One region of the Robertmurraya mesotrionivorans genome, then DNA from elsewhere that is predicted to be linked to it. Evidence: riboswitches for the same ligand, from Rfam matches in the RefSeq annotation. Region 1 holds a riboswitch; the other holds the start of a gene.

The links. A riboswitch is a leader RNA that binds a small molecule or an ion and turns the genes downstream of it on or off. The one in region 1 is predicted to bind cyclic di-GMP.
Region 2: linked by a shared signal. The riboswitch ahead of ACRX5O_RS16925 (DUF5667 domain-containing protein) and the one ahead of ACRX5O_RS19715 (GGDEF domain-containing protein) in region 1 are both predicted to bind cyclic di-GMP.

Annotation. Positions count from the first base shown of each region.
Region 1 covers NZ_JBPCCH010000017.1:44,089-54,137, forward strand. The annotation lists gene gnd (decarboxylating NADP(+)-dependent phosphogluconate dehydrogenase) at 1-966, shown strand, start outside; gene ACRX5O_RS19705 (bifunctional metallophosphatase/5'-nucleotidase) at 1,042-2,628, shown strand; gene ACRX5O_RS19710 (hypothetical protein) at 2,671-3,240, opposite strand; gene ACRX5O_RS19715 (GGDEF domain-containing protein) at 3,389-4,465, opposite strand; cyclic di-GMP riboswitch class I at 4,527-4,609, opposite strand; gene ACRX5O_RS19720 (M48 family metallopeptidase) at 4,737-5,444, opposite strand; gene ACRX5O_RS19725 (hypothetical protein) at 5,647-6,048, shown strand; gene ACRX5O_RS19730 (ribose-phosphate diphosphokinase) at 7,045-7,995, opposite strand; gene ACRX5O_RS19735 (CotS family spore coat protein) at 8,365-10,035, shown strand.
Region 2 covers NZ_JBPCCH010000011.1:75,501-82,316, reverse strand. The annotation lists gene ACRX5O_RS16950 (NAD-dependent epimerase/dehydratase family protein) at 1-217, shown strand, start outside; gene ACRX5O_RS16945 (NAD-dependent epimerase/dehydratase family protein) at 214-1,137, shown strand; gene ACRX5O_RS16940 (glycosyltransferase family 2 protein) at 1,183-1,965, shown strand; gene ACRX5O_RS16935 (glycosyltransferase family 61 protein) at 1,989-3,062, opposite strand; gene ACRX5O_RS16930 (P-loop NTPase family protein) at 3,136-3,684, opposite strand; cyclic di-GMP riboswitch class I at 3,847-3,931, shown strand; gene ACRX5O_RS16925 (DUF5667 domain-containing protein) at 4,027-5,073, shown strand; gene ACRX5O_RS16920 (DUF421 domain-containing protein) at 5,195-5,908, opposite strand; gene ACRX5O_RS16915 (MFS transporter) at 6,028-6,816, opposite strand, start outside.

The DNA of each region.
Region 1 (10,049 bases):
GTGTACGATAAAGTAGCCCCTATTCTGACAAAGATTGCTGCACAGGTAGACGGGACACCTTGCTGTGTATATATTGGACCAAAAGGTTCTGGTCATTTTGTTAAAATGGTCCATAACGGAATTGAGTATGCCGATATGCAACTTATTACCGAAGCTTATTCGTTTTTAAGGGATACCTTGCTTTTATCTGTGGATGAAATTGCTGATATCTTTGAAACTTGGAATCAAGGGGAATTGAAGAGTTACTTAATTGAAATCACAACCGAGATTTTAAGAAAAAGAGATGATTTAACTGGACTCCCTCTGATTGATGTGATTCTAGATAAAGTCGGTCAAAAAGGAACAGGTAAATGGACGAGTATTCAAGCAATTGACAATGGCATTGCTACATCAATCATTACCGAATCACTGTTTGCTCGTTATGTCTCTTCTTTGAAAGAAGAACGAGTTGCCGCAGAAGAAATGTTAGAAGGACCAGCCACCCTGCACTCGAAACGGAACAAAGAAGAATGGATCGAATACGTTCGACAAGCCTTATATATGGGGAAGATTTGTGCATATGCTCAAGGCTTTAACCAATATAGAGCTACTTCAGAGCTTTATGAATGGAACCTTCCGTTAGAAGATATTGCGCTAATTTTCCGTGGTGGCTGCATCATTCGAGCAGAGTTCCTCAATGTCATTAGCCGAGCTTATAAAGAGAATCCACATCTTTCTAACTTACTTGTTGCTCCTTTCTTTGCTGAAAAGGTGAAGAAATACCAACAAGGATTAAGGAATATCGTAAGTGAGGGAATTCAATCAGGGATCGCCTTCCCTTGTTTAAGTGCTTCCCTCACCTACTACGATAGCTATCGTACCGGTCGGTCACATGCGAATCTCTTACAAGCCCAACGTGATTATTTTGGAGCACATACGTATGAGCGAAATGATCGGGATGGAATTTTTCATACAGAATGGCAATAATATGATTGGTGCTGGCCTTTGTGGTCATGCACCTTTTTCTGTATAATGACACCATGTAGGGAAAGGGGCGATATCATGAATCAGCATAATTACGCGAAACTAACAATAGTAGAAACTAGTGATACCCACGGACAGATCTTCCCTATTTTATATGGAACCAATAAATATGAATCCATTGGTTTAGCCAAAATCGCTACCTATATCCGACACCTCCGTAGAACGGAAGAGAACCTCCTTCTAATTGATAATGGTGATAGTATTCAAGGCACACCATTAACCTATCACTATGTAAAAAAGCAAATTCATTTACCCAATCCGGTGATACTAACTTTTAACAAACTACATTATGATGCAGCCATTATCGGAAACCACGAGTTTAACTATGGCCTGTCTACTTTAGAACAAGGCGTCTCTGAAGCTCAATTTCCCTTTTTATCTGCCAATATACTTAACAAACAGACCAAAGAACCTTACTTTGGAAAACCCTACACCATAAAAATCTTCCCAGAACGCATAAAGGTGGCCATTTTAGGGTTAACAACACCTTATATCCCAAACTGGGAAAAAGCAGAATATATAGAAGGATTAGAATTTGAGGATGCTGTGGAAAGCGCAAAAAAGTGGATTCCTCGTATCAAGGAAAACGAACAACCTGATCTTTTCGTTGTTTCCTATCATGGTGGCTTTGAAAGAAACCTCAAAACTGGAGAACCAACCGAAGCAATCACAGGTGAAAATCAAGCCTATCAACTATGCCAAGCAGTAGAAGGTATTGATGTGTTATTAACTGGACATCAGCACCGCTTATTGGCCGATGAGCTAAACGGTGTAACTATCGTTCAACCTGGAAACAGTGGAGCTTATATGGGGCAGGTTGATATAGAGTTTACTTTGGATCGTGATCATAAATGGAAGTGTCTTTCTAAAAAAGCCTCTCTTGTTCCGGTTAAGGAGTGGAAAGAAGATGAGGAAATATTACGATTGATTCTACCTTACGAAGAGAAAACGCAAAAATGGCTCGATCAACCCATCGGACGTATTCAAGGCGATATGATCATAAAAGATCCTTTTCTTGCGCGTATAAAAGAACACCCTTTTATAGAATTTATCAACCAGGTACAAATGGAAGCAAGTAACGTTGATATATCAAACACCGCTCTGTTCAGCAATCATGCCATTGGCCTTCCAACGAACGTAACGATGAGGGATATTGTTTCAAATTATATCTATCCAAATACGTTGACGGTATTAGAGCTAACGGGTCAGGATATAAAGGATGGATTAGAAAAAAGCGCTACTTATTTTATCGTGAACGAACATGGAGAAATAGCAGTGAATTCGCAATTCATCGACCCTAAGCCTCAACATTATAATTATGATATGTGGGAAGGAATTCAATACACGATTGACGTTGGAAAACCAGTTGGTGAACGAATTGTTTCACTAATGAAGAATGGTGAAGCTTTGGATCGGAAGCAATTGTATCACGTGGTCATGAATAATTACCGAGCCACCGGTGGTGGGAACTATTCTATGTATAAGGGAAAGAAAGTCATAAAAGAAATTCAAATCGACATGACTGAACTGCTTGCTAATTATTTTTCCAAGTATGGCACTATCAAAGCTACAGTAAATGATAATTGGAAGGTAATCCAAACGTAAAGTTGCTAGTAGGCAAGGGTCCTTCTTTGCCTACTAGTATCCTTAAGAGACAATAAAAAAAATGGTGACTACAGCGATGATTACACCAAAAATGATACCTACTCCTGCTCCTATTAGGTTTGATTTTCGAGTATAACCATTTAATTCATTACTATTTATTGAATGGTCGATTTTCCGAAATCGAACGATTGATGCGATATTTATTAATAATAGAATGAAAAATAAAAGTGTAATCATAAAGGTGACATCCATTTGAAAGGGTTGTTCTGATAAAATACGGTTCCAGTATGCTTGAATAAACATAAAGCCACTCACGATGATATTTCCAATAAAATTTGTTTTCCTTTCTTTGTACCATTCACTTCCCATTTTTTCCTTTTCATAGACTGCTACTTTCTCGAAAATGGGTATGATTGACTTTGTCGTTTCTCCTCTTACAAGCCCAACAATCCCTCGAAGTGCCAAAAGGATGCCCAAAAAGACGAAAAATTGAAAGGCTGATATTAAGGCGATCTTAACTACAGTGAAAAATAATATTACACTTAAAAATATAATCACATTGGTTACAAGAAGCTGCTTTACTCTCATATTTCTTATTTCTTTATAGTCCATTTGCGCCTCCCCTATTTCATAAAAAAACTACTCTATTTATTACCTACGATTCTAACATCGATTCGGAGTCAAATTTCTTCAATTTTCCCCGCTAAAAAGAGTGACAATGGTTAATTCCACATTGTCACCTTCATCCCGATATTCTGTCCTAATTAATTACCGTTTTATTTTTCCCTGTTCTCTTTGCTGTATAAAGTGCTGCATCTGCCCCTTTAAAGAGATCTTCCTTGTTCATTCCAGGCAACAATTTTTGTACACCAATACTGATTGTTACGTTACGCCCCTTGAGCTCAGGAAAACTAGTGTTTGCAATATTTCCCCTGATGTTTTCCACCCTTTTAATAAAATCCTCTTCCGACGTTCCCATTGTGATAATTCCAAATTCCTCTCCTCCGTACCTAGAAGGAAAGTCATCGCCAACAGAGAAAAATTTAATTTGCCTGGCGACTTCTATAATTACACTGTCTCCTGCTCTATGACCAAACGTATCATTGATTTGTTTGAAATTATCAATGTCAAGGACCGCTACATGTACGTTTAACTTCTCTGGTGAAGCCAGACTTACAATTGACTCCAAGTGTTCATGGAACGACCTGTGATTATATAATTCCGTAACAGGATCTAACCGGGTAAGCCTTTCCATTTGAATATTTTTAGAGAATAGATCATTTTTTTCTTTTGTTGTTTTTAACAATTCTTTCATAACTTGATCACTATGTTTCATCAGGCTGTTTATAAGTAGTGAAATCCCTAATAAAATTAAGATAATAATAATCAAATCTGCTGTATCCATAGAAGCATGTATCGGTTCATAGAAAAAATAAATGACTAAAAAAGTGAGGATCGATATAAACACCGAAAAGCGAATGATTCTTTTATTATAGAAAAACAATGAGACCAGAACAGGAGTAATGAGTAAAACCATCAAAATTACTTTATCGTAAATACTAATAATTATAATGCTAATAAAAAGAGTAATTACAATCATGATAAAGTACTCCATGTGTTTCCGGAATTTATTCATAAACAGCTCTGCACATGCCATGACAGCAATAAATTTAAATAATGGAAATAAAATCACTTCTAAAAAAAATAACCACTTATCATACGTAGTAAGGAAAAAGTGTATACCTGTCCCTAACAAATACAGTCCAATAATAACCCATAGGGTATTCAATATATCACGAATAAGTAACCTTTTATCAAACATCTCTTCTCTAATCATTTGTTCTTCCTCCAATTTCACGTAGCATTCTAGCACTTCGTGAAAGCCATCTCTGGCTGTATTCGATAACCTGGCAATCTTAGCTTTCACCTTAGACCCACGGTTTTGCGTCTCTACCTTTCAGTAGATTTGCCTTTTCGTAATTGGAATAATTACTACTTTAGTACTATTATACTCGCAATATTGGTGTATAGATATATGAATGCAAATTGTAAAATCAACCAATTAGTGACATAAAAAAGAGCCTTCATAAATGAAGACTCTCACCTTACTACACAGTCATTTTCCAACTAGAAAAAGCTAGCCAATTTTCTTGTTCCTTATAATCAGGCATAATTTTCCCAACAAGTCTCCAAAAAGAACGATCATGATTTAAATGCAACATATGGCACATTTCGTGCACAACCACATAGTCGATTACCCTATGGGGGGCCATCGCGAGCTTCCAGTTAAAAGTTAACTGCTGATTAGAATCACAAGTTCCCCATGTACGATTGCTGTCATTAATACGAACCCCCTTTGGCTTTATTTTAAAGTTGCTTTGATAAGACTTGATACTCTTCTCTACTAAGATCTTACATTGCTGATAGTAGAATCGCTTTAGTGCCTGTCTGATTTTTTCTTCCTCTAACTCTTTTACGTAGATATGTAGTTTATTTTCTTCAAACTTCACATGATTCTGCGTAAGATTGGCGTCGTGGAAGATTTGGATGGGATAGGTGTTACCTAAATAAAGAAAACTTTCGCCATGGTCATAAACTTTTTCATGTGAACCAAGCGCTCTAGCCTTCATTTCCTTAGACTTCTCTTGAATCCAGTCCCATTTTTCTTCGATAAATAAAAGCACATAATCATTGGGTGTTCCTTTAGGAGCCTGGACCTCAATATTTCCATAAACATCAATAGAAATTCCAATAGACTTGCGTTTTTTGTAGTTTATATTGTAACTGATCGTTTCACCTGAATAGTTGTGTATCATGACATCACCTTTATCTGATCAATTGCTATACCTTAATTTTATGATGATTCATTAAATCTCCTCAAGATCTTTTGTAAAAATAACATATATCATTAAGAAAAGCTCGGAGTTTACCAACAGGTAATTTTTTCTAATTTCGTTCCCTTTCTTACTTTGTTCCATGTTATTATCGAAATATATATTAAAGAAAGGATTGATTTCAATGGATGAGAAAAACTATGAAACTAGACATCTCTTTCTTGCAATTGCCATATTCATTCCAATTTTCGGACCTATTTTCTTACTTTTTCTACCGCAAACGGTCGCTAATATTTTTCATTATCGAACAGGAGATTGGTATGTTTTTTCACCGGGAGAGAATACGGTCATTTATGGCATCGCATTCCTCCTATTGTTCATTTCAGCTTTGATTCTCTTCTTTTTTGATATGAGGATTACCCTTAACCACGATCAGAACGAAGATAAGACGGTTCTGACCTTCCATTTTACCGATGGTAACCAAATGAATTTAGAATCCACTAAATATCTATGGACCATTCAAAATAGGTTTAATAAAAAGCTAAAAGAGATGAACTTAAGCATTGAAAGTATTAAAGAAAAATAGCTGCTAGAGCGAAATCCTCTATTCTTTTCGTCACAAAACAAACACTGTTATTTCCCAATTTTACCATATTAGGTGTTACAATTACTTTATTCACTGGTGAAAGGACGGATTCTTCTGCTTATAAAAAATATTCTAATTCCTTTATTATTTATTGGCATATTGTATTTACTTTACAGATGGAGTAAAGAACTTGAAAATCGCAGTTTTACTGTATTTATATATTTTTTAGTTAGTACGTATATTGGTCCCCTCTTTTCAACTTCTACTGACGATCATGGTGATTTTACCTTATGGTTTCCGATGGGATTCGTTATGGTGCTGATTTACCTTTATGTTAGCAAGCGTCAACACCCTGCGAAAATAAAGGCAAGTGCACTAGGTCTTTGTGTAGCCATTGTTAAGATGATTCAAGCGTATAACTCTATCTTTTAGTCGTAAGTAGTTCGGTTTTGAAGCACAAAATTAGAACTACTTAAAAAATAAACGGAAGAATTCCGTTTATTTCAGGAAATACCAACATTTCCCGCAAAATAAGCGGAGTTTTTCCGCTTATATGAACCTAATCTTTAGATTTCGTTATATATAGAGAAGTTAATCGGAATATATCCGCTTATATCTGCTTCTTGAGTCCCTACTATACACATTAACCGGAATTTCTCCGCCTATGAATTCCTATACCTCCGCGAAAAAGTCAACAATGAATAACAACAGAGTCTTTTTCTTGAGATTACTTGAATATCCAAACACCTACCACTCTCAGCACATCATCCCCAATTAAATTAACAAACAAATTCGAACATTGACACTAACTTTTGCATCCTGTTAATAGAGGTGCAAATTAAGGTGCTAAAATACCATTACATTTATGGAAAGCCTTAATATTCAACAAAAAGATGCAGTCCAATTCAGTTGCGAATTGGACTGCTAATTTGTTTGCTAATTAAGTTTTTGTACTCGAAAACCGAACCCCTTACTTCGGTCGATAGAGTTTCTTTGTTATTCAAACAATGGACTTACCGCTTTTTCACTATGAATTCGGTCAATAGCTTCTACCAGCAATGGGGCAACAGATAAGCAAGTGATTTTCTTGAGTTGTTTCTCTTCAGGTTGTTCAATCGTGTTAGTCACAACGAGTTCTTTAATTGGGGACTGTTCAATTTTTTCAATGGAGTTCCCTGTAAATACTGCGTGTGTACAGCCAGCATAGATGGCTTTTGCACCGTGTTCGGCTAATGCTTTTGCTGCAAACGTGATGGTTGTTCCTGTATCAATGAGGTCATCAATAATGATTGCGTTTTTGCCTTCTACATTCCCAATCACATCGTACGTTTCATGTCCGCCTTCTTCCAGTTTTCTTTTATCAATAAGAGCGATTGGCGCATTTAGAGTATTGGCCAATTTTCTAGTTCTTCCGATACTTCCGTTGTGTGGTGCCACAATGACCATATCTTCTAGCCCTTTTTCCATAAAATATTGTGCAAGAACGGGCACACCGATTAAATGCTCCACAGGGATATCAAAGAAACCTTGTAGCTGAGGAGTATGAAGATCCATCGTAAGAACTCGATTCGCTCCAGCAGATTCTAATAGGTTGGCTACTAGCTTAGCAGTGATAGGCTCACGAGAACGTGCCTTCCGATCTTGTCTACCATAAGCGTAGTAAGGAATCACAACATTAATGACACCTGCTGATGCTCTTTTCAACGCATCAATCATAATTAAAAGTTCTAAAATATTATCGTTCACAGGGTACGAAGTGGATTGAACAACAAATACCTCACAGCCGCGGACACTCTCTTCAATATGAATTTGAATTTCTCCATCGCTAAACTGTGAAACAGAACAATTTCCCATTTTACAACCTGAAATTTCCGCCATCTCTTCAACGAGCTTACGGTTTGAATTCAATGAAAACAACCTAAAATTTTTACTTAATTGATAAGGCACCTTATATCCCCCATACTCTTATTCATTCTTTTTCGATTCAATATACGATTCTTGATACATTCTCTTTACATGTCTGTTTTTCCTGCTTATATAGTGAAAAATGTTGTTTTTTGTCACAACCTGTCTTAATTATAACCTATTTAGGTGATTTTTGAGAATCTTCTTTATACTCCCTTAGTTCGTATCAATCATATGGTATAGATTCCCCTTAGTTTGATCACCCATTCATTCAACACGCATAACTCAGATAAAAGACCAATTTTTCACGGTTCTTACGCTCAAGCTCCACGAATGCCCCATTCCATGTCCTTCTCTCTGACATATAAATAAGCAAGCTAGTTTTTTGTCTTGAGATTGGAGGAAAAAAATGTGCATGAATATACGATTGAACCGTGGGATCATCTAGTCGATTCAGCCACTAGCGAGGCAGACCTAGAACAATATGTCCCACCAGAGCTAGAGAAATTAGCCTATGAAGTCATATCAAATTATGATATGACCGTCTCCGAGATGACTCTTATCACCTCAAAGCCCGATAAAGGCGGAGCTATATGGAAAATAGAGACCAACCACGGACCACGCAGTATCAAGGTTCTTCATCGCCAGCCTACAAGGAGTTTATTTAGTATTGGTGCCCAAGTGTATGTTGTTCAGCAGGGAGCACGAGTTGCCCCCCTTATTCCCACAAAGGAAAATCACCTCTACGTACAAGCAGGAGGCAAGTTATGGATTGTCACCGATTGGGTAACTCCGCTTGAACAACTAATGAAAATTGATTTAGAGGCTGCCTCTGCACTTTGCTATGGTCTAGGAGAATTCCATCGTCATACGAAAGGATATATTCCACCAGCCGGCTCAAAAAAGTCCTCTCGACTGTATCGATGGAATCAATATTACGAGAAAATGATTCAAAAAATAGGTTGGTTCCGAGATATTGCCCATGCTTACCCTGAAACGGTCGCAAGTCCACACTTACTATCTGTTGTAGACAAATTTGAACAGCAAGCCTATGAAATGTATGAAAAATTCAAGCAATCCTCTTATCGAAAAATGATTGCAAAAGGGGAAGCACATTGGGGCTTAGCTCACCAAGACTATGGCTGGTCTAATGGACAACAAGGACCTGGTGGAATCTGGGTCATCGACTTGGATGGAGTTTCTTATGATTTACCTATTCGTGACTTACGAAAAATTATTACAAGCACAATGGATGATATGGGAACCTGGGATCTCGAATGGATACGAGGTGTAATAGACGCCTACCACCAAGCAAATCCAATCGACCAAGAAACCTTTGAATTACTATGGATTGATATGGCGTTTCCAAATGAGTTTTATAAGCATGTAAAAGAAGTAGTTTTCGAACCAGTGACTTTTATGAACACTGAACTTGATGCCATCTTAGACAGAATCACTCTAACAGAATCCAATAAATGGGAAGTTCTATCCGAATTAGCCAAAGACAAAGAGAAGTACCCTCCTGGTGATTATACAGAGGAAGAATTCATTTATGATGTAACTCCAAGTGCAGTCGTATTAGGCGATACAGAATTATTAGTTAAAAATAATAATGAATTCAAAAAGTCCGATCCATCTAAAGCACAACAAAACGTTCCGTCCACTTTTGAAGAGCCTAAAGAATCTAAGTCTAAAGAGTCTAAATCTAAAGAATCTAAGTCTAAGGAATCTAAATCTAAGGAACCTGAAGTTAAGAAATCCATTCAAGATCGAGAAAGTTTGCGTTCAAGAATCCAAAGAATAAAAATGGAACCATCCCTCAAGTCTAAAAATAGTAGCAGTAAAGATCATTTGGTCGACCTAGATCTCCTTCTAAAATCCATTCTAGAAGATGATCTTCCAAAATTGCTAAAGAAAATGAATGAAGGAAAACCATCCAAAGCTAATAAAAATACCGAACGTCCAGCTTCCTCTAAACCCGTAAATAAGATAAAAAAGTCGAACGCTGAATTTGAAAGTATTGTAGCAAAAGTCCAGCGAAAAAAGCTAGAACACGAACGTAAGACAAAAAAGAAAAAATAATGTTTACTTTCTAC
Region 2 (6,816 bases), on a different contig from region 1:
TATGATTAAGGACTTAACAAATTCAAACTCCGATATTGTTCATATCCCGTACGAGAGTGCATATGGATTAGGATATGAAGATACACCGGATCGGTTACCCGATATAAGCAAAGCAGCTATTACACTTGGTTTCAATCCAAAAGTTTCTTTAGAAAATGGACTTAAACAAACGATTTCATATTATCAAACTGTATTGGGAATAAGTGATTCCGTATGAAAGTTCTTGTAACTGGTGGTTGTGGATTTATTGGGTCACATACCGTTGAGGAATTAATTGAAAAGAACTTTGAAGTCATTGTTATTGACAATTTAAGTACTGGAAATAAAACGTGGCTTTCAAAAAACATTAAACTATATGAAATTGACTTATTATCTACAAATTTAATAGATATTTTCCAATGTGAACAACCCGATTTTGTGATCCACCTTGCAGCGAATGTAGATGTAGCAACATCAATGGAGAATCCATTAATGGATGCTACCAACAATATACTAACTACTATTAAGCTATTACAATGTTGTAAACTATTGGGAGTTAAAAAATTCATTTATGCTTCGTCTTGTGCAGTCTATGGGGAAACTGGAGATTGTAGCATTCACGAAGATTTCCCAATAAAACCTTTATCATATTATGGCATTTCCAAGTACACTCCAGAGTTATATATAAAACAATTCTCAGAACATAATGACTTATCCTATACAATCTTACGATATGCAAATGTATATGGTCCTAGGCAAACTCCTAAGGGAGAAGGGGGCGTCATATCGATTTTTTACTCTAAACTTTTTCAACATCAAAGAGCTACTATTTATGGAAACGGAAATCAAACGAGAGACTTTATTTTTGTAAAAGATGTGGCAAAAGCGAATGTGATGGCACTCACACGTGCAAATAATGAAATAATTAACATCAGTTGTAATAGCAAAACAAGTATCAATACCCTATATAAATACATTACAGAAATCATACCCCTGGATATCGACCCTATATATACTCCTACACGATCGGGAGATATTCTTTATAGCCAACTAGATAATGAAAAAGCCATTTCATTGTTATCCTGGTCTCCCCTGACTAATTTAAAAGAAGGATTAGAAATAACTTCTAGTTACTATAAAAACTTGTTTAAAGATTAAGGTGTCAGGCATATCCCGCCTGACACCTAAAAGAAGGTGAAAGATTTGAGCCAAGTTACGGTGATGATTCCGTTTTTCAACCCCGGAAATTACTTAAAAGATGCAATAGAATCCATCTTTTCACAAACTTCCGATAAATGGAACCTACTTTTAATCAATGATGCATCTACTGATAACAGCGTATCAATCATTGAATCTTATTTAGCTAACGAGAAAATAAACCTTTTACATAATCAAAAAAATATCGGCCAATCCAAATCACTAAATATTGGTCTAAGCTTCGTAAATACACCTTATATTATTACGTTAGACGCAGATGATTGGTTTCCCCAAAATACTCTTGAAGTTTTAGTTGATGAGATGGAAAACAACTCAAGTAAAGTAGCTGTCTTGGGAGGTAATATTAACATTGTGACACAAAGGAGAAACCATGTTAAAACTAGAATTGTCAAAGGCAGAGGCTTTTCGAATCAATATGATTTTCTTTTATCCAACCAATCAGTTTGGCCTAGATTTTATCGAACTACTGCACTAAAAAGTGTTGGAGGATGGCCAGTAGATGATCCTTGGGACGGTCGTCATGCGGAAGATATTCGAATTCTCTCTCGTCTGCTAGAAAATAATTACCAAATTGGTTGGGTTAATGACACTTTATTGAATCATAGAAGGCATCAACACAACCAAACAAATAATTTATCTGTGTACGGTGAGGTATATGAATGGATTGTTCGAGATAACTTAAATCGCTGGGGAAATAAATTTGAACCTGAATTTATCGAGTATGAAAACGGATGGAAGCATCTTAAACAATTAATTCCTATAAAGTAAGGCTCCTTCCTTTGAAAGGAGCCTTACTTTATAATTTGTTCTATTTTATCTGAAAACTGCTTAATATCTAAAACTATATTATCAAATCTAGGAGCCGCTATTTTTTGTCTATCCCCAATAATATAATAATAATCAGCTTTGACAAAATTACTTATGAGCCAATATAGTGGATTTAAATATTCACCTGGAAATATTTCAATTACCTTAGTTCCGTGTTCACAAAACGCAAGGTTAGTTAGACCAGCACCGTGAGCACCAATAATAATTTTCGCTGACGAAAACAGTCGTATTTGATCCTGAACAGACAAATCATCTAGTAATATTTTTTTGAAATTATGTTTTTCTAAAACTTTCATTAAATCATCTTCATTTACGATAATTCTTCGTCCCATTCTACTTATATAGATTCTTTCATATTCCTCATTCTTTTTTTGATCTAAAACGTTTAAAAGTTTATTCCTTAAATATCCGCAAGACCAACTACTTGCGTAATCCGGTATCGAAGGTACAACTAATCTACTAGCTAGAATGTGAGTATCTTTCTTTACTTGGATAATTTTGTTCTTAGGTATATTTAATAGTTTCAGTGTTTCTATCTGAAATGGTAGAAGAGTATAATTTAAAATATATTTATCTATACTTATCCCTGATCTTTGAATTAATTGAATTCTAGGTAATACCTCAAACATCCAATGGAAATAGTTAAAACTATCAAGATGTGTTAAAACAGCACAGGTTTCATCTACCTTAATTGGGATAGGTAATCCATCTTCAAAAAAAATTGAATGTTCATTAGGTTCTGTAAACCACTCAAATGAAACATCCCATAATAATTTATTGTCAGGTGTTATAACAATTCCATTTTCTCCATAAACACGACCATTTGGCATTAACGACACAGAAGCCCCACCTGACCAAACTGGTCTAATAGTTGGATTGGGCTCAAATACCAACTCATCAAATAATTCAACTTCATATTCTAATTCTTTATAAAAAGTGTTCACTGTTCCGAATATTTCAGTATATGCCTGATACCATTCCTTAGTTGTCTTATAAAAACCGTTAGGTGCCGGAAATTTCCCGTTTAAATATACCATCTAACCCCTTTTGTCCCCTTTATTAATAAAATCTAAATATTACTACATTCTATGCATGTCCCCTCTATTTGTTTCATATTTGGTCATTAGATAGTGAATCACCCTGATTTGTTTCAGCTAATTGAAAATAGGAGCGAATTTCTTCCTTATTTTTTAAAACAATTACTTTTTTCCCCATTGACTCGTACTGTTTCAGTTTATCTTTCATCTTTTCCTTCCTCGCAAAATAGGTGGAAATAATAAATTTGATAAATTTCCAATCTAGTTTCTCTGTACAACCGATCGTCATATCAGGTCTCGTGTTACCGATGTTCGTAAAAAATCGCTTCACTACACGGTAAAGACAAGTACGTAAGGGAAGTTCTAAATAAATAACTGTATCGCAGCTTGATTCTCTGATATGAATTGTTTTTGAGTAATTCCCTTCAATGATCCACTTTTCTTTCTCCACAAGCGTTCTTTGAGCCTCAGAGAATTCTTCATTTGATGCCTCGATCCAACCTGGTTTCCAGAAGTAGGCATCTAGATGATACACGGGGATATGTAACATCTGTCCAAGCTTCCTAGTAAACGTCGATTTCCCAACACCAGCCGATACCCCAATCACCATAACTCGATTCATTCTTATCCTCGCCTCCTCACTTTGTCATATTTTTCTATTTTCTCACAACAAGCAATTTTCCACATCATGATTCCTGAATTTTCTATGAGTTTTCAAACGTTATAATACTATATTCCTATTATCAAGAAATAAAATGAATGGTACTATTGGATTAAGAATCAAATCCGAAAAAGGCAAACTTATAGAAATATAAGGGCGCAAAGCTATAGGAGCTAAGGTCCATAGACTATGCTCGCCAGTTACCGAAGATTGTTAACCATGATAAAAGACTCATTTGTTCATGTGTATCATTCACCTTCTCTGCCGGGTTTTGGTTCAATACTTGTTGAGGAGAGTTATTAAATGAAAAAATTAATTTTACCTTTTGTTGTTTCAGGTGTCTTTGCCTTCGGCTCAACTGTCTCCGCATCAGAATTGAATTCTTCGAGTCCAGGAGTAACACCTGACCAGCTTCTATACTCAGTAGATCAACTACTAGAAGACTTCCAGCTTTATCTTACTACCAATTCCAAAAAAGAAACGGAAATCCTTCTGGAACTAGCAAAGGAAAGACTGGCTGAAGCACAAGCTATGACAGAAGAGGATAAACATGAATTCATTGATATTCTTATGAAAAATTACGTAGAAAAATTAGCTTTAGCTGAAGAACAAATAGCAAAATTACTTTTCAATGATAAAATTAATGAGGAAACATTATCAGAGTTAGAAACGTCAACCGAAGAAGTCACTTTCATTAATGAGGATATACAAAAAGTTTTAACTGAAGAGGTATTAGAAGAAATTGAAAGTCAACAAGTTAGTATTAAACAATTGCCAGCAGCAGTCAGAAATATAGATGAAGAATCTGTTTCTGAGTTGAGAAATCAGGGTTTTGGATTTGGACAAATTGCTCATATGTATTTGTTATCTGAGGCTTCAGGTAAAACGATAGATGAAATCAGTAGTCTCTATACAAGTGATGATAAGGGGTTTGGAGAGATAGCAAAAGAACTTGGACTTCACTCGTCTGAAATCAAGAATAAAATTGCATACAAAAATCTCTCAACTGACGAAGAAGAAATATCGGTCCCTCTTGATACCGAATCAAATGAAGCTGAAGTTATTACGAGTACACTATCGGCTCAACCAAAAGCATCCGAAAAACAAGTAAAAACAACAAATGCAAGCGCACCAAAAGCGGAAGTAGCAAAAACATTAGCGGAACAAGCAGCAAAAAAGGCCGAGGAAGCCAAGAAACAAACGGAACAAGCACAACTAGCTGCTGAGCAAAAAAGGGCCCAGGAAGCTAAAGTAAAAGAAGAACAAAGAAAAGCTGACACAGCAAAGAAAAATACAGAAGGAAAAAATCAGCAGTCGCAAAAAGTAAACGAAAACAAAAATAACCAATAAACCTAAGGGGAAAGAACTACATTCGTTCTTTCCCCTTTCTCATACATCATGTATCGTCTCCTAAAAGTTTGTGATGTATTGATCATAGTATATTGCTTACGTGATGGGAAGTAAAATGCTCTTAATGGTTTATGTAGTTTGGCTTTTCCTGATTATGGAGAGATATATGTAGTATAAGATTCTCATTTATGGATGCGAAAAATACGTCACTTAATTTTACCTTCATTTTCGAGAGTTCCTCTTTTAGCCATGTCTCATCTTTATTTAAATGCTCAAGTGTCGTTGTATCAATTTTCCCCTCAATAATAACAGGTAAACTAATTTGATGGTCTACTTCAGTAAGGCCAAGATCCTTTTTGACAACTGGCGCCTCACCAGCATACTTAAATAATGAAATTCGGCCATTTGCTTCAATGATTCCGAGTTGAACAATGGATAGATCAAACACTTCCTTCTCCCTAAGCATCTGCAAAATATTATCGATGGAGTAATTGATTTTTTTTAAATTATTTACAATTAGCTCCCCATTTTTTATTACAATAGTAGGTTCAAAAGTAAGTGCCTTCCCTATTCTCCGATATTTAATCACTGTGGCTGTCACAATCCTTTGCAGTATCGCAAGTGCAATTACCGCTGCTGCAGTAGGGATTTGCTTTATAGTGGGGTCGGCAATATCCGCTCCGACAATAGCTCCAAGTGTAATGATTACTAAAAAATCAAACACAGGAAGTTCTCCGATTGATCTCTTCCCCATAAACAATGTGGCCATTAATAAAAGGGGCATAATAATAAAGATTCTACCATAAACCAATAAAATGTCCTTTAGTACCTCCACATTCATCTACCTCTCTAGAATAAAGCTCCCCTTTAGCGTAACCATTAAAGACCGCTACTATTTCAAACAAAAAGAAAAACCTGATTCCATTTACTTTGGAAACAGGTTTTATGTAAGATTTACGTTAATTCAATTTGTTTTGTCTCTCTGCCAAAGAATGCTAATACTACCACGCCCACTACGATACTAATGCAGAATATCGTAAAAATAAATCCGATAGAGTAGCCTGCAGCAACTAGTGATCCTACTAATAATGGACCAAGTATTCCACCCACACGACCGATCGAAGAGGCCATCCCAGAGCCTGTCCCACGAATCACAGCTGGATACTGTTCTGGAGTGTATGCATATAATGCTCCCCATGCACCGAGGTTAAAGAACGATAATAGAATCCCCGCTGTCATTAAGACGGCAGTCGTTTCAGCATTTCCGAACACTAGTGCCGAAGCTGCTGTACCTAATAAATAAGTAACTAATACAAATTTACGACCTAGTTTTTCAATTAGCCATGCAGCTGTAAAGTAACCTGGTAATTGGGCTAACGTCATAATTAGCACATATTCAAAGCTCTTGATCATGCTGAAGCCCTTCATTACCATCACACTTGGTAACCATAAAAACATACCGTAATAAGAGAATACAACCGTAAACCAAACAACCCATAATACGAAGGTAGAACGTGAATGATCTTTTGACCATACGTCTTGGATATTTTGAAGCACCGTTCTTTTTTCTACCTGCTTTTTTGAGAATGCTGGTGAATCCGGTAATTTTAGTCGTAAATAAAGAGCATAAAGTGCTGGAATTGCGCTAATAATCAAAGCAATTTTCCAACCGTAGGATGGTATAACAAAATACGAAATAAGTGCAGATAAAAGCCATCCAAATGCCCAAAAGCTTTCAAGCAG